DNA from 4 places in the Alteromonas sp. KUL17 genome. Region 2 is predicted to be linked to each of the others. Evidence: predicted binding sites of a transcription regulator. Region 2 holds the regulator's gene; each other region holds the start of a gene.
The links. Region 2 encodes sigma-54, which starts transcription at its own class of promoters, with help from an activator protein. Its sites were predicted from a motif close to GTTGGCACGNNNNTNGNNT; they were not measured.

Region 1: the regulator sigma-54 is predicted to act here: its motif matches at 1,636-1,654, upstream of nirB (nitrite reductase large subunit NirB).
Region 3: the regulator sigma-54 is predicted to act here: its motif matches at 2,597-2,615, upstream of KUL49_RS03265 (formate/nitrite transporter family protein).
Region 4: the regulator sigma-54 is predicted to act here: its motif matches at 2,394-2,412, upstream of KUL49_RS09775 (glucan biosynthesis protein).

The regions. Positions count from the first base shown of each region.
Region 1 covers NZ_BJKJ01000001.1:431,233-435,863, forward strand. Annotated here, with positions in the region: gene nirB (nitrite reductase large subunit NirB) at 1-1,460, opposite strand, end outside; gene KUL49_RS01790 (SulP family inorganic anion transporter) at 1,772-3,337, opposite strand; gene KUL49_RS01795 (hypothetical protein) at 3,772-4,059, shown strand; gene KUL49_RS01800 (nitrate regulatory protein) at 4,404-4,631, shown strand, end outside.
Region 2 covers NZ_BJKJ01000001.1:277,489-282,119, forward strand. Annotated here, with positions in the region: gene kdsC (3-deoxy-manno-octulosonate-8-phosphatase KdsC) at 1-59, shown strand, start outside; gene lptC (LPS export ABC transporter periplasmic protein LptC) at 56-634, shown strand; gene lptA (lipopolysaccharide transport periplasmic protein LptA) at 603-1,157, shown strand; gene lptB (LPS export ABC transporter ATP-binding protein) at 1,160-1,885, shown strand; gene KUL49_RS01150 (RNA polymerase factor sigma-54) at 1,959-3,440, shown strand; gene hpf (ribosome hibernation promoting factor) at 3,471-3,758, shown strand; gene ptsN (PTS IIA-like nitrogen regulatory protein PtsN) at 3,772-4,215, shown strand; gene rapZ (RNase adapter RapZ) at 4,300-4,631, shown strand, end outside.
Region 3 covers NZ_BJKJ01000002.1:349,319-353,949, forward strand. Annotated here, with positions in the region: gene KUL49_RS03255 (DUF58 domain-containing protein) at 1-370, shown strand, start outside; gene KUL49_RS03260 (DUF3488 and transglutaminase-like domain-containing protein) at 367-2,226, shown strand; gene KUL49_RS03265 (formate/nitrite transporter family protein) at 2,875-3,723, shown strand; gene KUL49_RS03270 (protein phosphatase 2C domain-containing protein) at 3,850-4,631, shown strand, end outside.
Region 4 covers NZ_BJKJ01000009.1:1,667-6,297, reverse strand. Annotated here, with positions in the region: gene KUL49_RS09790 (hydrolase) at 1-869, shown strand, start outside; gene KUL49_RS09785 (YheU family protein) at 918-1,151, shown strand; gene KUL49_RS09780 (outer membrane beta-barrel protein) at 1,244-1,798, opposite strand; gene KUL49_RS09775 (glucan biosynthesis protein) at 2,657-4,282, shown strand; gene mdoH (glucans biosynthesis glucosyltransferase MdoH) at 4,263-4,631, shown strand, end outside.

The DNA.
Region 1 (4,631 bases), 150 kb from region 2:
TGCTCACAAATGGCTTTTGATACTTCCACACCGCGCTTTTCAAGTTCGCTATCTACAACATTTTTAAGTAAGGCAGCACAACCTCCACACCCTGTGCTGGCTTTGGTTTCGCCTTTTACATCGCCAACGCTACAACAGCCGCCTTCAATGGCTGAAACAATATCGCCCTTTGTCACATTTAGGCATGAACAAATAGACGCGGTGTCTGGGAGTGCATCGGCACCTAGTGCTGGTGCCGCATCAGATGATGGTAGGATCAGACTTTCTGGGTGTTCAGGTAATTCGATATTATTAAGCGCATACTGTAAGAGCGTGTCGTAGTCGCTGGTATCGCCAACGAGTACAGCACCAAGCACGTACTTTTGCTCGCTATCTACCACCAGCTTTTTGTACACGCCCTCGGGCTGATTTAAATAGGTGTAGCTAAGCGCACCGGCTGTGCGTTCATGAGCATCGCCAATTGAGCCCACTTCCACACCCATTAGCTTGAGTTTGGTACTCATATCTGCGCCAGCGAACTCGGCATCGCCGCCGGTTATATGACTTACAGCCGTGCGCGCCATGGTATAGCCAGGTGCTACCAGGCCAAATATTTTGTTATCCCACAGCGCACATTCACCCACAGCATAAATGTTTGGGTCAGACGTCACGCAGTGGTTATCAATGACAATACCGCCGCGCTCACCCAGTGTTAGCGCTGACTTTCTGCCGAGCTGGTCGGAAGGTCGAATACCGGCAGAGAATAAAATCATGTCAGTTTCTAGTGCAGTGCCGTCAGCAAACACCATTTTATAGCGGCAGGTATCACCGGCCTCAATAGTTTGCGTTGCCTTTTGGGTGTGAACCGTAACGCCCAATGCTTCAATTTTGTCCTTAAGAACGTTACCACCTGCTTGGTCTAGCTGAACCGCCATAAGCTGCGGGGCAAACTCAACCACGTGGGTGTCGAGACCGGCTTGCTTTAATGCGTTAGCGGCTTCTAAACCCAACAGCCCACCACCAACAACAACCCCTACTTTGCTCACTGCTGCTGAAGCTTCAATAGCGAGTAGATCGTCTATAGTACGGTACACCAAGCAATGCTCTTGATCGTTGCCAGGGATGGGTGGCACAAATGGGTATGAGCCCGTAGCTAACACAAGCTTATCGTAGCTAAACACCTGCCCTTCAGAAGTCGTCACTTTATTATTGTCACGGTCTATATCGGTAACCAAGGCATTGGTAACTACGTTTACGCCCCACTCGGCGTACTGAGCGGGTGTAGTGAGCGCTAAGTCATCAGCACTCGCGCCGCTAAAAAAAGACGACAGATAAACGCGGTCGTACGCAAGGCGTGACTCGCCGCATAAAACGGTTATTTCTACATTGGCATCGCTTTGGTGAAGCTGCTCAACAAAATGATGCCCCACCATGCCGTTGCCTACGACGACAATTTGCGTTTTTGAGTCCAATGAAGTCATGGTATTCCCCTTTTTTCGGGACAAAAAAAAGCCCGCTTCAACTTTCGTTGATGCGGGCTTCGTTGCCTATTTTGCCAACGGTTTAGGTCGGCTAACACATTTTACGGAGTGTTATAAATCACACAATTTTCAGCGATTGACACAAATCACCAAAACACACTTTACGTTTATAGCTATCCAAGTTCAGTGCCAAAACCGTAAACATTTGTTTTTATTTGATTTACTACAAAATAAGCATTATTCAGACTTCACAACTGCACCAAACAAACGCAAAACTGTGTTTACTTGGTGCATTAAGGCTTTCAAATAACTTAGGCCAGCTTATCCGTCGCTACGCGGTAGCGAGGATCTTCAACCACATTAATTTCAACAAACTTATCGGCCTTGCGAAGCAGTGAGCGACATTCATCACTGATATGGCGAATGTGTAGCTTTTTACCCTGCTCTTCGTATTTGTCAGCAAGGGTATCTAGCGCATCGATACCTGATGAATCCCAAATGCGAGAGTCTTTAAAGTCAATAACTACATCATTAGGGTCGTTGGCGATATCAAACAGGTCTTTGAAATGCGATACCGAGCCAAAGAACAGCGGGCCGTCTAGCTCATAGACTTTCCAACCGTCGTTATCGATATGGGATCTCGCTTCAATATGACGAGCGTGTTTCCATGCAAACACCAGTGCTGAAACGATAACACCCACCACAACCGCAATAGCCAGATCAGCGATAACGGTAACGCCTGTTACTAGGAAAAGTACGAACGCATCTTCTTGGTTTACGCCGCGAATAATTCTGAATGACGCCCACTCAAATGTAGCGATAACCACCACGAACATAACGCCAACAAGGGCAGCGAGAGGAATCATTTCAATTAGCGGAGCAGCAAATAGAATAAAGCCTAATAATACAACCGCCGCGGTGATACCAGACAAGCGGCCACGGCCACCAGAGTTAATATTAATCATACTTTGACCAATCATGGCGCAACCGCCCATACCGCCAAAGAAACCGTTTACGGTATTTGCAACGCCTTGGCCAACGCACTCTTTGTTGCCGCGCCCGCGGGTATCTGTCATTTCGTCAATTAATGAAAGAGTAAGAAGCGACTCAATTAGACCAACCAAGCAAAGAATGACTGAGGTAGGCAAAATGATCATGAAGGTTTCCCAGGTGAACGGCACCATAGGAATAGCAAAGCTAGGAAGTTCACCCGCTAGCGTCGCGGTGTCGCGCTGGTCAGCTGGTAGCAAATCGCGAACAAAGTCGATTACAGTGCGCGCTTCAAGGTCAAGACCGTGTACTAACAAGGTTACCGTAACAATCGCTACAAGCGACGCCGGTACAGCTTTGGTTAGCTTTGGCAATAAATAGATAATGGCCATGGTTAGCGCCACAAGCCCTAACATCCAATATAACAGCGTACCTTCCATCCACTGTAATTCACCCGCTGCGTTGGTCACTTTGAACTGGCCTAATTGCGCCAAGAAAATAACAATTGCCAAACCATTTACGAAGCCTAGCATTACCGGATATGGGACCAGACGTATAAACTTTCCGAGCTTGAAAATACCGCACATTATTTGCAGTAAACCAGCCAAAATAACCGCGGCAAATAAATACTGCACGCCGTGTTGGGCAACCAGTGCCACCATTACAACGGCCATGGCGCCGGTAGCACCAGAAATCATTCCTGGTCGGCCGCCAATAGCGGAAGTGATTAAGCCCATCATGAAAGCCGCATAAAGACCAATCATTGGTTCTACGCCGGCCACAAATGCGAATGCAACGGCTTCAGGGACCAAGGCAAGCGCCACGGTAATACCTGATAGCACGTCGTTTTTAACGTTGCTGTCTTTACTGGTAATTAAATCGAACATGTTCTCTCAGAAGCTAAGATGTTAAACACAACAACCCACCATGGCGTACACCGCGTTAAAGCAGAACACCAAGTAGGTAGGAGATTTTTTCGGCGATTCTATCACCATTGTAGCGCAAAATCTTTTAATAGATTGTTACTAGGGCCTGTTGAACGTTGATGTGCAGCAAAGATCAACAGGCCCCAGTCCGAACTACTTGGCGCTTACGTGATAAGCGCAGGGCTCTTTGCCCCTTTCCTAATGCTGTGAGCTTGTCAATTTTTCATGTACGGTCTCAGGGCTTAATTTAATAGCGAATGCTGACAAATTGCATCGTACATGGCATCGTATAATGGTTTTTATTAACCGCGTCGTTCAATGCGCTTCGATTTCTAATACGGGGCTACGGTAAGACGTCGCAATAAGGCACAAGTCTTATTCAACGAGGAGTTAAAGTGGTACCTTATATTCTGACTATTTTGTGCGTGCTAGTGGCAGGCGCTATTCATTGGATGTCGCCGAAGGCTTATTGGAAAGCCACTATCATGTCGACCGCCGTTATTTTACTATTTTCTGTAGCAGCATTGTTCATCTTTAAAGCATCAGGAATGCTGGTTAGCGAGCACACTGGCGAGAATGCTGACTTTTCTGGGCAAATGTTAACTATCACCACAATGATTGCCTTCTTCGGTTTCTTAATTTCACTGTTTGTAGGTTGGTTTCTTCGCGTAGTCAGAAACTAATCCGGAAAGCAAAACCACATAGTTTGCGAGGCTGCACCATTTTGGCGCAGCTTCTTCTCTCCCAACGCCGCTAACCTTCCCGTCTCCCCTTATAAAGTCACCTCAAGTAAAAATTCCAGCCGAACCACATGCCGCTAAATGTCAGCACTCCGAGCGTTTTTGTTCACTCTAACGCTTATCTTCATTAATTCCAATAAACAGGGCATAAGTGTTGCTTGGTACACGTATTGCTCTGCTGAGTGCAGGGGGCTAAGAGCAATGAGTTTCAAAAAACGTTTCGCCAATAGATGCACTCATCAATAGAAAATTCGAAACGTGTGTACCGAAGATTAGCAGGCCTTAACATGCTTCATGAACCAGAACAGACCATTGCGCTTTGTAGCGACGCCACTAAGCGCTTTTTGCTAGCGGCCAAGCACGCCGAAATAACCGTGCTTGAGCAACTATCTAGTAATTGTCGAATTGTAATTGCCGTTCGAGAACTTATTCATGAACTGCAAAAAGAGCGTGGGGCCAGCAATATCTTTCTTGCTTCAAAAGGCGAGCGTTATGCCGCTGAGCGAATGCAGTAC
Region 2 (4,631 bases):
CGGATACCATTTTGCAGGCCAAAGGGGTAACAAATGAGATTTTTGGAGCTAGTGTATGAGCCTGTTTGGCTTTAATCGCTTAGGATTAAGTATATCGGCGCTATTTATTCTGGCGATGCTGATGTACATCCCTACGTGGATGGAAGAGCAGCCTGAAACGCAGGGGAATCGTGAAAACGATGCGCTAAAGCCCGCCTACAAAGCAAAAAATCTAACCACTACGCTGTACAATCAAGACGGTGAGTTAAATCACAAAGTATTTGCAGAGTCGATGGAGCATTACGACCAGCTTGGCTTTGTATTGTTTCAGCAACCTAAATACACCCTTTATACAGAAAACGCGTCATCACCATGGGTGGTAACCGCTGATGAAGGTACACTATACAATAACGAGCTAATCCAGCTGGAAAACCAAGTTAATATTGAGAACCAAACTGGCGATGACTTTGTCAGAAGTATATCGACCGAGTACATTCAAATTAATTTAGAAACCAAGCAAATGACATCTGACCAACCCGTTGAAATACTGGGCACCCAATATGTCATTTTAAGTAATGGGTTTAACGCGAATTTACGCACACAAGAATACGAGCTTTTAGATCATGTACAAACCACTTATTCCCCTAGCAACTAGTTTATTGCTTGCCATCGCTAGCGGTGCGGTACACGCCAGTGAAGATGATTTTTCGCAGCCCATAAAAATAGGCTCGAACACCCAGTTTATCGACGGTAAAAATAAAACCGCGTTGTACAAAGACGACGTACTCATAACTCAAGGCTCTTTGGTTATTGAAGCCGACGAAGTGGAAGTAATTGCCACTGACGGTGGTGGTCGTGAAATATTTATTGCTAGAGGAAAGCCGGCAAGCTACTCCCAGCAATTGGAAGACGGCACGCCAGTTTCGGCAAAAGCTAATGAAATACGCTATGAAGTGGTAAACCGAACGATTTCTCTTGCCGGAAACGCAGAGTTGAAACAAGACACCAGTAAAGTACAGGGTGACAACATCACGTTCGATATGATTACCGAGCAATTGCTAGCGACTGGCGGCGCAGGTAAGGATGGTGAGGGTCGAGTGACCACAGTATTCACACCTGAGACCATTCGCAAAACTTCGTCTAAGAAAGACAAAAAAGACAACGAGGGCAATAAATAGCAATGGCAACTTTGAGCGCTAAAAATCTTGCTAAGGCTTACAAGTCAAGACAGGTTGTTCGAGATGTAAGTCTGTCTGTCTCAACGGGTCAAATTGTTGGTCTTCTTGGCCCAAATGGCGCTGGTAAGACCACTACATTCTACATGATTGTTGGTTTAGTGAATCTGGATAAAGGCAAGATTGAAATCGACGACAATGAGCTAACTCATCAGCCCATGCACGAGCGTGCACGCCGCGGAATAGGCTACCTACCGCAGGAAGCCTCTATTTTCAGAAAGCTCACAGTGCATGAAAATATCATGGCCATTTTGCAAACCCGTAAAGATTTAAATTCACAACAGCAAGAAGAAGAAGCAGATGCGCTACTTGATGAATTTAATATTAACCATATACGTAATAGTACGGGGATGAGTTTGTCAGGGGGCGAACGCCGTCGCGTTGAGATTGCCCGCGCTCTGGCAGCAAAACCGCAATTTATTTTGTTAGACGAACCATTTGCTGGTGTTGATCCGATATCAGTTAATGATATAAAGAAGATAATACAACATCTTCGCGATAGGGGGATTGGAATCCTTATCACGGACCATAACGTACGAGAGACATTGGATGTTTGTGAAAAGGCGTACATTGTGAGTCATGGCGAGCTTATTGCGCAAGGAACGGCGGAACAGGTTTTAAGTAATCAAAAAGTAAGGGATGTATACCTAGGCGAACAATTCAGGCTATAGTTAATGTAACCGAATTGTCATTTTTCAGTTTCGCTCTGGTATATTCAATTTAGAGCATTTAAATAAGACGTAGATGAAACCATCTTTACAGCTAAAATTTAGCCAACAACTTACCATGACACCACAGCTTCAGCAGGCCATTAAACTGCTGCAGCTTTCTACACTTGATCTTCAACAAGAGATCCAAGAAGCGCTCGATTCTAATCCGCTATTAGAAGTTGAAGAAGGTAACGACGAGCCGCAACTAGAAAAGAACAATATCGACAACGATGACAGCGGCTCTGAGGCCACTGCTTCTGCATCTAGTGACACGTTAGAAGCCGGCGATGCACTTGAGAAAAACGATCTTCCCGATGAGCTGCCAATCGACAGCACATGGGACGAATACTACTCTGCTTCATCTTCGCCAGCTCCAGGTCCATCCAATGACGACGAGCAAATCTTCCAAGGTGAGACTACTGAAGATATTCAAGAGCACCTTCTTTGGCAAATGCGCCTTACCCATTTCTCGGATACCGATCGCGCAATCGCTACAGCAATCATCGACTCTATTGACGAGTCAGGTTATTTAACCGTTACCCTTGACGATATTTTAGAAGCGGTTAACGATGATGATATGGAAGAGCCGATTGAAATGGACGAAATAGAATGTGTGCTAAAGCGCATTCAGATGTTCGACCCTATTGGTTCTGGCTCACGCTCTCCACAAGAATGTTTGATGGTGCAATTGCGCCAATTTTCAGAAGACACACCTTGGCTTGCTGAAGCAAAGCAACTGATTGAAGAGTACTCTGACTTACTGAGCAGCAAAGACTATCGTACGCTTATGCGTAAAAGCCGATTGAAAGAAGATCAGCTACGCGAGGCAATGCGTTTACTGCAAACCTTGAATCCTCGCCCAGGTAGTGCTTTAGTTACTAAAGAGCCTGAGTACGTTATTCCTGATGTCTCAGTAACCAAGAAAAATGGCCGTTGGGTGGTTGAGCTGAACCCCGACAGTCTGCCTAAGTTAAGCGTAAATCAACAATACGCTGCAATGAGTCGCCGTGCCAAGAATAGTAGCGATTCACAATTCATCCGCTCACACATGCAAGAGGCTAAGTGGTTCATAAAGAGCCTTGAATCTCGTAACGAAACCTTAATGAAGGTTGCAAACTGCATTGTGCAGCAGCAAATGGGCTTTTTTGAGCACGGCCCGGAAATGATGAAACCAATGGTGCTAAATGATGTCGCAGAAATGGTAGATATGCACGAATCCACTATTTCGCGAGTGACAACGCAAAAGTACATGCATACGCCACGTGGAATCTTCGAATTGAAGTATTTTTTCTCAAGCCACGTTGCAACAGAGTCTGGTGGTGAATGTTCATCTACAGCGATTCGTGCATTGATCAAGAAATTAGTGGCCGCTGAAAAGCCTAGCAAGCCGCTAAGTGATAGCAAGATTGCTTCATTGTTGGCCGAACAGGGCATTAAAGTTGCCCGGCGAACAATAGCAAAGTACCGGGAATCGTTGTCGATCCCGCCGTCGAACCAACGCAAAAGCCTTATTTAATCGGGCTTAATAATATAAGGAAGACGAAATATGCAAATCAACCTTACTGGTCATCATGTCGAAATCACCGACTCTTTGCGTAATTATGTCGATACGAAGTTCAGCAAACTTGAACGTCACTTTGATCACATTTCTAATGTGCATGTCATCCTGAACGTTGAAAAATTAAATCAAAAAGCCGAAGCGACCGTTCATTTAAGTGGCGCTGAAGTATTCGCATCCTCAGAAAATACCGACATGTATGCGGCGATTGACAGCATGGTTGATAAACTCGACCGGCAGGTAATCAAGCATAAGGAAAAACTGAAAAAACATTAGTAGTTAATTAAGCATGGATATACAAGCCATCGTAAGTCTGGACCGCACCGAGTGTGCGGTTCAGTGTAATAGTAAAAAGCGAATTCTTGAGATCATCGCTGATATCGCTGCCAAGCAAAACGAGAACATTGATCAGGCAACGGTACTCAACAGTTTGATGGCTCGAGAGCGTATGGGTAGTACAGGCATTGGCAATGGTATCGCCCTGCCCCACGGACGCCTGCCGGGCCTCGAGAAAGTGATTGCCATTGTTGTAACCAGCACGCCAGCAATTGACTTCGACGCCCTTGACGAGAAACCCGTAGACATCTTTTTTGCGCTACTCGTTCCTGAGGAACAGACCGAAGGACACCTTCAAACGCTGGCCACCGTGGCTGGTAAACTAAGCGACAAAGAAACGATTAAAGCAATACGTCGCGCAACGACAAGCGACGATATTCTATCTGCATTAAGTTAAACATTAAGCGCCTATTAACCGTTTAGTAGGCGCCTAATTCAACAACGCGTATGTGATAAAACCAGAGTATTAGGGAGAAAGTAGGTGAAGCTGATAATAATCAGTGGTCGTTCGGGGTCTGGTAAGTCTGTCGCACTTCGCGCATTGGAAGATTTAGGTTATTACTGTGTTGATAATATCCCGGTAAACTTACTTCCCACCTTAACCCATACAGTTGTTGACGAGTACGATCAGGTTGCGGTAAGTATCGATGTGAGAAACTTACCTAAAAATCCTGACGATTTGGTAGAAATTTTAGACTACTTGCCTTCTTCGTGGTCGATGACCATTGTTTACATTGACGCGAGCGATGATGTACTGGTTAAGCGTTTTAGCGAAACACGTCGTCTTCACCCTCTCGCCAAGCTTAATAAATC
Region 3 (4,631 bases), on a different contig from region 2:
TTACGAAGTTGGACAGCCGCTTAATCGCGTATCGTGGAAGCATGTGGCGAAAAACGGAAATTGGGTTTCGAAATCCTTTACCTCCTTGCAAAGCGACAGTTTTGTACTTTCAGTTCCCTCAAACATCGATGTGGAAACTGCCGTGTCGGCACTTACCTATGCAACATTGTCTTGGACAGGCGCAGACCGGGTATTTGGAATACAGTACAAAGGGCTTAACATTGCCCCTGCTCGCGGGGTAAAACATAGGCACGAATGTCTTAGTGCACTTGCTTGTTTGAATTCGCATTCATCACAAGCTTCTTCAACCTCAAATAAAACGGTCTCAATATCTTCCATAAAGAGTGAAAGAGCGAGGTCAACGAAATGAACTCCGCTATTTTAAGCCGTTTATCACAATTAACCGTTGTTAAAAGCGTGTTTAGCCAACCAACGTCCGTGGCTGTGCTTATGCTCTGCATAGCTTTCTCTCTTATTCTTTTTTCTCTTACCGCGCCACTTATGACATGGGTAATTATGCTAGGTGGATGTGCTGTGATAGTGAGGGCCGCAGGCCTTAGTGCGTTGAATAGTTTGCCAACATCACGCACGGTTAACTTGCTGGCGATATTGGCAGTGTTCGCATTATCGTGGTTCGGCTTTTCAGTAGGATTGCTTGATAGCATGATCAACCTATTGACCGTCGCTTGCGCGCTCAAAATCATGCTGGTTGAGAAAAAACGAGATTTTCACTTAATTGTATGTACCTGTTTGTTCTTGATCGGCTGCGGATTTATCTCGTCTCTAAGCGTATTTGCGTGGATTGGCTATACAGGAATACTGGCCCTGCTGCTATTCGCGACTGCCATTTATCACGGTGCAGGAATACCCAAATCAAAAAGCATTAAATTCGTGACCGTGCTTATTGTCCAAGCTTTCCCTATCGCGCTGCTACTGTTTTTACTACTTCCCCAACTCCCTCCGCTTTGGCAGATGCCCACGTCAAAGTCGACTGAAACCGGGCTTTCTGACACGGTGACGCCAGGTGATATTGCGTCACTTGCAAGTTCATCTGAATTGGCTTTCAGCGCCACATTTGAAAACACAGAAGCAGTCCCTGTTGCACCGTCCAGGTATTGGCGCGCTATGACCTTAGAACATTTTGACGGGAAAACCTGGTCTATTAGCGACAAGCGCAAACAGGCAGAGCAGCAGTTAGCTTACATGGGCAAGCCAACACCCTTGTCAGCTCTGGCCGAGGAAAATACGCCTCAAGTGGTAAGTTATGAATTGATCGTGGAACCCACACAGCAAACGTGGCTGTTTGCGTTAGCGCCTTCGACCCCCAACAACCGCGAGAACAGTATTTTCGTAAGAAGTCTTTTTGATTTTACGTTAAGGGCGAATAGCCCAATATCCAGTAAAAAAGCGTTTTATCTGCGCTACTATCCAACTGCTCAAATCACTAGCGGAATAGGAAATTTTGAATCGCAACTAAACCTTCAGGTTTCCATGAATGGCAACCCTCAAGCCAGAGCATGGGGACAGACACTTGCCAAACAATACTCAAGCGCACAGCAAATAGTTAGCGCAATAATGCGTGAATTTAATCAAGGGGGCTTCCGCTACACCCTATCGCCGAACGCCATGCCTACCGACCCCATCGACCGTTTTTTATTTGAAGAACGCTCAGGTTTTTGTGTCCATTACGCAGGCGCCATGGTGTATGTGCTTCGCGCCGCAGGGGTACCGGCAAGAATGGTGACAGGCTACCAGGGCGGAAGCGCACTTAATGACAATGTGCTTCAAATAAGGCAGTACGATGCACATGCGTGGGTGGAAGCTTTTATTGATGGTGTGTGGATTCGACACGACCCAACGAGTATGGTGGCACCGTCACGCTTAACCTTCGGGCTTGAACGTGCGTTGGAAGAGCTTGGGGAGTCTCGTAAAGCCAGTATTTTGGGCGACCTTAGCAACGCTGCTATTTTTGCAACGTTACAAAGCTGGTTTCAACAGCTCGATTACTCGTGGAGTAAATGGGTACTGGGCTTTGACAATACTGCGCAAACCAACATGCTTGAAGAATTACTAGGCTCGCTAACGCCGCAAAAAATGCGAGTTGTATTTCTTTCCGCCATTGGCCTAATTGGGCTTATTTTAGCACTTTATTTTTTACCCAAAACGCATCGCAACACACTATCGCCCTCACACAGAGTTTTTACTAAACGCAATAAAATGCGTTGAAGCTAAAACAGGAAAAGAAAGAGGGAATAAAACCTTGTCCGCCTTTATGAGTGAAGTTAACCCTTTGATAAACGAAGATGCTGCCAAGGCACTAACACTTCTGTGTGAACTATTTGAGCATGAAAAATACGCACACCGAACACAAGAGACAAAAGTTTATCCAACCATGAAGCGTCAGTTAAAAATGTTAAAACAGGCATTAAAATAGGAAATGGTTAAACCGGTTGCACCTTAAACACTCACACTCCCCCCTTTTTAGTGCAGACTAATTAATAGTGCCTTGGCGCAAGCGTCTATCAACACAGCCATGAATTTATACAAAGCATTGTTTTTAAAATAAATAAATAACGCATTTACATACATTTTGGTTATTGGCACTTTTTTAGCTTTGTACAAATGGATAACAAAAGTACGAAGGCGCTTATACAAGTATTAGTTGCCAACGGGCTTTAGAGTACAAAGGCGTACACATAACCGACGGTTTATTTGTTAGCTACCACAATGCATGAGTTTCGGACAAAGGCGTCCCCAGTTCTTTCTTACGAGAGCGCTGCGGACGCCTTTTTTTGATCTTCTGGAACGCATTGAAACAGTAAACGCCAACACACAGATGACAACTTATTAATAACGACAACGTGAGGTGAAACCATGGCTTATCTTCTCCCCGCTGAGTTTGCAACCAAGATGGTAGATGCAGGCGAAGCCAAAATTTATATGTCTACACGAGATACTCTAATTCGCGCTTATATGGCAGGTGCTATATTGGCCCTTGCCGCTGTTTTTGCCGTTACCATTGCCGTTCAAACCGGCGTGTTTCTTCTTGGCGCAGTGTTATTCCCAGTGGGCTTTTGTATGCTCTACCTTATGGGGTTTGACCTATTAACCGGCGTGTTTGTACTTACCCCACTCGCTTGGCTTGCACAGCGACCTGGCGTCACGCCAAAACAAATTCTACGAAATTGGGGATTAGTATTCTTAGGTAACTTTGGTGGCGCATTAACCGTGGCCTTTATGATGTCGTTTATTTTTACCATGGGGTATAACGTGGATGGCGGTGCCATCGCGACTAAGGTAGCCAGCATTGGCGAAGCTCGTACATTGGGCTACGCAGAACACGGCGTTGCAGGCTGGTTCACCATTTTTATTCGCGGCATGTTGTGTAACTGGATGGTGTCGCTAGGCGTAGTGGGTGCAATGATTTCAACCCACGTTAGCGGAAAAGTACTAGCCATGTGGATGCCAATCATGCTGTTCTTCTTTATGGGTTTTGAGCACTCAGTAGTAAACATGTTCCTTTTCCCATTTGGCCTTATTATGGGCGGCGACTTCTCGGTTATGGACTACTTCATTTGGAACGAGATCCCAACTGCACTTGGAAATCTTGTTGGTGGCCTCGCCTTTACTGGACTAACCCTGTACACCACCCACGTTAAGACGCTACCCAAACGTACTATCCCTGTTGATAAAGCCGCTGCATCGCAAACACTGCCTATTTAATTAAGGCGCTTATCTTAAAGCCATCATGCCTTGTCCCTACAAGACACGTCATGATGGCGTTATCCGCTTCCTTGGAAATAACTAATTGGGCTCATAATTAAATATGCAGGTAAGAAGCAAATAAACATGAATGAGCGAGCCGCGTTAAACGCCCCAATTAACCCACCAGCTAACACGCTCAGTGTAAGTGCATTTTCTACAGCCGGCGTTAAAGCGATAAACCAAGATGCATACGCTTTTCATGTTTCTGATAACCCAGATCAAAGCAGCGTTTTTGTTATCGCCGACGGTGTAAGTAGCAGTACGGTTAGCCAAGTTGCTAGCGACTTTGCTACCAGTCAGTTTATTAAACTGTTTAATATGGCGCCGGAACAATGGTCGGTTAAGACGCGCGCTGAAACCATTATTAAAGAGATAAACGCGCTGCTTTACACACGTACGCAAAGAAGTCCCTTTTGCTATACACCAGAAAAAGGTTATGTTTGCACGTTAACAGTGGCGGTGGTAACAGGCAATCACATGGATGTATTTCATGTGGGGGATTGTCAAATTCAGGCTATTTCTAAGAACGCACAGTCGCCTGTCTTACTCACAAAACCTCATCGTCAAGTATCGGAAAGTGAGCCTTCGCAGAGTTATCTTACTAAAGCATTAGGCGTTCAAGCACATATAGATATCGACCACACAACACTCACCCTCAACTCATCGAGCACGTTTTCGATAAGTAGCGACGGGGTTTATGAATTTGTTTCGCTATCTACCATTCTTATGAAAATCAGTGAGGCCGATACGCTTTCTGAAAACCAAGCTGCGTTGGTAGTACATGAGGCATTTACTAGAGGAAGCGATGACAACCTCACCTTACTTCTCGTAAAGGTTCTTGTAGCTAGCCATGATGGCCTAAACGA
Region 4 (4,631 bases), on a different contig from region 2:
TCGATGTGGCGTGGGGGCCAAAACCACAGGAAACATCGGGTATCGTGGTGATGTTTCACGGTTTAGAAGGCAGCATTAAGTCGCATTACGCGAACGATATGATGGCTCAACTGTCAGTAAATGGTTGGCAGGTGGTGATGATGCACTATCGCGGCTGTAGCGGCGTGCCAAACTTAAAAGCGCGGGCGTATCACAGTGGAGAAACAGAAGACCCCAGCTTTTTCTTAGAGTGGCTTCACGATAAATTTCCACGAATTCCTAAAGTGGCCATCGGCTTTTCCCTTGGCGGAAACATGCTATTGAAACTGTTGGGCGAAAACCCTGCGCAAAAGTGGCTTAAGGCAGCGATTGCCATTTCTTCACCTCTTAAACTTTCTGAATGCGCTAAATCAATTAACCAGGGTTTTTCTCGCGTATATCAAAAGTATTTACTTACTAGCATGAAAGATACGCTGCGTAAGAAAATGGAGTACATCGATTATCGCAAGCTTATACAGCTAACAAAAACTGATGTGGAAGAGATCACCAGCTTTACCCAATTCGACGAGAAGATCACAGCGCCGCTTCACGGCTTTGCAGACGCTCAAGACTACTATGAAAAGTGTAGTGCGTATCACTTTTTAAGCGCGATCCACTGTCCTACACTGGTATTGCATAGCATTGATGACCCCTTTATGAATCACTTAATTGTGCCTAAGGAAGAAGAGCTTGCGCGCAACGTTACCGTGGAGCTTAGTGAACGAGGCGGTCACGTTGGGTTCATGCAAGGTTCTATATTAAATCCTAAAGTATGGCTGCACGAACGGGTGAAACGTTTTGTAAGTGAAGCCTTACCTGTAAATACTACGTGTCGTTATGTCAGCCGCTAATGTTGATGCCCTAATAATTTACCCAAACGCTTTTTATCAGGAGTGTGAATGATAATCCCCATTGACGCGCTAGAAGCCGATACGCTTTATAGCTTGGCTGAGTCTTTTGTTCTGCGAGAGGGCACGGACTACGGCGCTGAAGAAGTTGCGCTAGATGTGAAAGTGCAGCAAGTGTTAGACAGACTCAAATCGGGTGAGGCGGTGCTGGTCTATTCAGAACTTCATGAAAGTGTAGACATCAAAAGAAAAGAAGATATTGAGCCCAGCGACACTGCTGAATAGAAAGCGAAGCGATAGAATAACCGTCTACTTGAAATACAGACACAAAAAAGCCGGGTCGAGCAACCCGGCTACCTACCTGAGGAGAGGAAGGCTTAAAACGCGTAACGTGCAGTTACCTGCATAATGTCTAAATCATCAATGATTCTGTAGTTTGCACCCACAGCCCATTGTGGCGTGATGTAGTAGTTAGCGCCTACTCTAAATGTCGCTTCACCATCGTCTACGTCGTAGTAGCCTACTTCACCCGCCAGCTCTACCTGCTCTGTGATCATCGAGCGAAGGCCAGCATTAATGCTGTAACCGGTTTCGTCGTTTACGTCACCGTCGATACGCTCTAAGTTGGCACCAAAATACGCGTCTGTGGTCGCGTTTACAGGTAAACGATAGCCAGCACCTAGTGTCAACATATCAAAATCGAAGTTACCTTCTTCAAAGAAGCTATACTCGCCGTTGAGGTACCAGTTGCTGTTTAATAGGTATTTACCGTTAACGGTTAGGCCGTCTGGCTCGAAAGACTCGTTGTCGTCAAAGTCCATTTTGGTGTAACCACCTTCTACGTAACGCCAGTCAGGCTTGTCGGCCATTGCTGTAAGAGGAAGTGTTGCCGCCGTTAGTGCTGCTGCAATAAGTGTGATTGATTTACGCATGTGATAACTCCTTAGTATGTTCAGTAACCCACCTTGTTCACCGCAAACGTTTTCGTTGTTTAAACACGTTCTAGGTACTCTATAAAGCTCTAACCTTTTCATAATGGTTCTAGTCTTTACACAATGGCTCTAGATAGTTTGCAAAACGTTTTTCAAGTCAGTGCTTTACGACACACTGCAAAAGGTTACTCAGTTGATGAGCACAAAGCTAAACTCGCCTTTATGTCATCTTTTTTATTTCCGTTAAGAAATAGTGTCCGATAAATTTATCAACATGATGAATAGCAAAGCGTTTGCCAACTTCGTGAAAAGCGATTGAGCATGTGTAGCGCAATTTATCTATCTAACTAATTAATAAAGATAAAATTGTTACAGGAAAAGTAAGCGAGTGATGTCTCACTAAGTAAAATTACTGAATGGTTTTAAAATCCAAGCATATTGGCACCTTCAACTGTCTCTAAAAAACAACAGTTAACCTTTTGTCTAACTCATCGGACAAATTTACAACAAGGTAATCATGACCGACTTCTAACAGCATGAAATTTAAATCACTGTAAATAAAGGTAATTATAAAAAATATTGCCGCTTTATTCGTGTTGGAACAGCTTTTGCTCAAGTCATTATGAGTTATCCAATGTTCACTCAAGCCATTAGGCAAGGAATTCGGCTCTCGCGATATCCGCGATGCCAGTGAACACAGAAAGGAATAGAGCGCCTTTCTCGCATGGTTTCAATCAGCCCCTTTTTTTAGATTTGCATCTTAAGTAACAGACTCACTGTTAACAGTAATATGTAGCAAGGCAGTAAAAGGGTGTGATGACCATCTGGATAACCATTGTTTTCATAAGGAGAGGACAAATGGCTAAGCCAGTTTCAATTTTCGGTAAAGATTTACAAACGAATGTGCGTCAGCGCAATAAGCTTTCACACCTTCTTTTAGCGATGAGCAGTGTCATCGCATTATTTGCGTTTCATCAAGCCGGTGCTGTAGAGGTGAACGATACTAATCAGCCTCAAAAAGCATCCCCCGTTCTTCAGTCAATTATTGACGCTGCTCGCAAGTCAGCGACAGAGAGCTATGAGCAGGACGATCACGGATTAAACAGTAAGCTTAAAGAAATTGACTACACAACGTATCGCTCAATTCGCTTTAAGCCAGAGCAGAGCCTTTGGCATGGCGAAAATGATTACGAACTGCAGTTTTTTCACCCGGGTTTTTTATATGAATACCCCGTCACTATCCACACTATTGGCGAAAACAATAAGCCTGAACGTTTAGCGTTTGACAGTGACATGTTCAACTACGACGGGTCTGCGTCGGGGTTAGCTGGGCTAACGGACGAAAAGTCAGGGTTTGCTGGATTTCGCGTTCACTACCCTATCAAGAACGAAGAGTACAAAGATGAATTTGCTGTATTCCTCGGCGCTTCATATTTTCGTTTGGTAGGTAAAAATCAAGTTTATGGTATTTCTGCTCGAGGTTTGGCAATTGATACCGCTTTAGCAAAAGGTGAAGAGTTTCCTCACTTCACTGAGTTTTGGGTCATAGAACCGAGTGAAGGCAAGCCAATTACTATTTATGCCCGTCTAGAAAGCCCTTCGGTGGCTGGGGCTTATAAGTTTGTTATCCAGCCTGATATTGATACCAGTGTAAAAGTTGAGAGCTGGTTATTTGCCAGAGATGACGTAAACAAGTTAGGCATTGCTCCTTTTACCAGTATGTTTTTGTATGGCGAGAACACAGAAAAGCGCCATGACGACTATCGTCCAGAGGTGCATGATAGTGATGGTGTACTCATGGTCACTCACGCTGGCGAAGAAATTTGGCGTCCGCTGACTAATCCTGCTCGCCTCCAAGTCACGTCACTCAGCGATACAAACCCCAAAGGGTTCGGTATGCTTCAGCGCGACGGCGAATGGGATAATTACCTTGATGCTGAGGCCAACTATCATATTCGTCCAGGGCTTTGGGTTACGCCAGAAGCAGGTTTTGAGAAAGGCCGATTAGAAGTTGTAGAAATTCCTACTAAGTCTGAGATCCATGACAATATTGTGGCTTTTTGGACGCCTGAAAAGCCGTTTAAGTCGGGTGAATCTCTGTATTTTGCTTATGAGCTTAAAACGGTAGAACAGAACCCTTTTGTCAGTGAATTGGCCTCTGTAGTACGTACCCGCCAAGGCAAGGCTGTATTGCCGGGTGACGAGTTTAAAAACGACAGTCTGAATACGACACGACAGTTCAGCGTAGATTTTAGCGCGCCTTCCGCCGTTGCTTTTGATAGTGAATCGATGAAGTTGGTGGTACAGGGTACTAACGGCACGATTTCTCAGCAGCGCCTTTATCCCGTTGCTGACGGACAAGAGTGGCGTGCCACTTTCTTCCTAAAGCCAAAAGAAAAGCAAACGGTAGATATGCGCGCTTACATTGAGAAAGACGGTAAGCGTGTGAGTGAGGTTTGGAATTATGTCTACCAGCCAAAATAATCACACGAATAAATCGGTATCGAACGGGGCTAAAGCCGTGCCTCAGGTTAAAAGTGATAGCACTGCACGTGCTTCACACTTCATCTTAAAAGGAGAGCATATGCGTTTGTTTATCATGGCAATGCTAGTTATTCCAAGTACGGCATTGGCCGGTTGGAGTTTATACGAGATCTTTTTACCTAACGGCCTTACTAACTTGGAGATCGCACAGTTGGGGTTGGGGTTAACCCTGTTTGCTTGGCTGTGCATGGCATTTTGGACAGGCATTATTGGTTTCTTTTTGCAGCTTTTTAACATTGACCCGCTAAGCTTGCGCAGAAATCAATCTCAGCCTGATGCTACTGCGCCA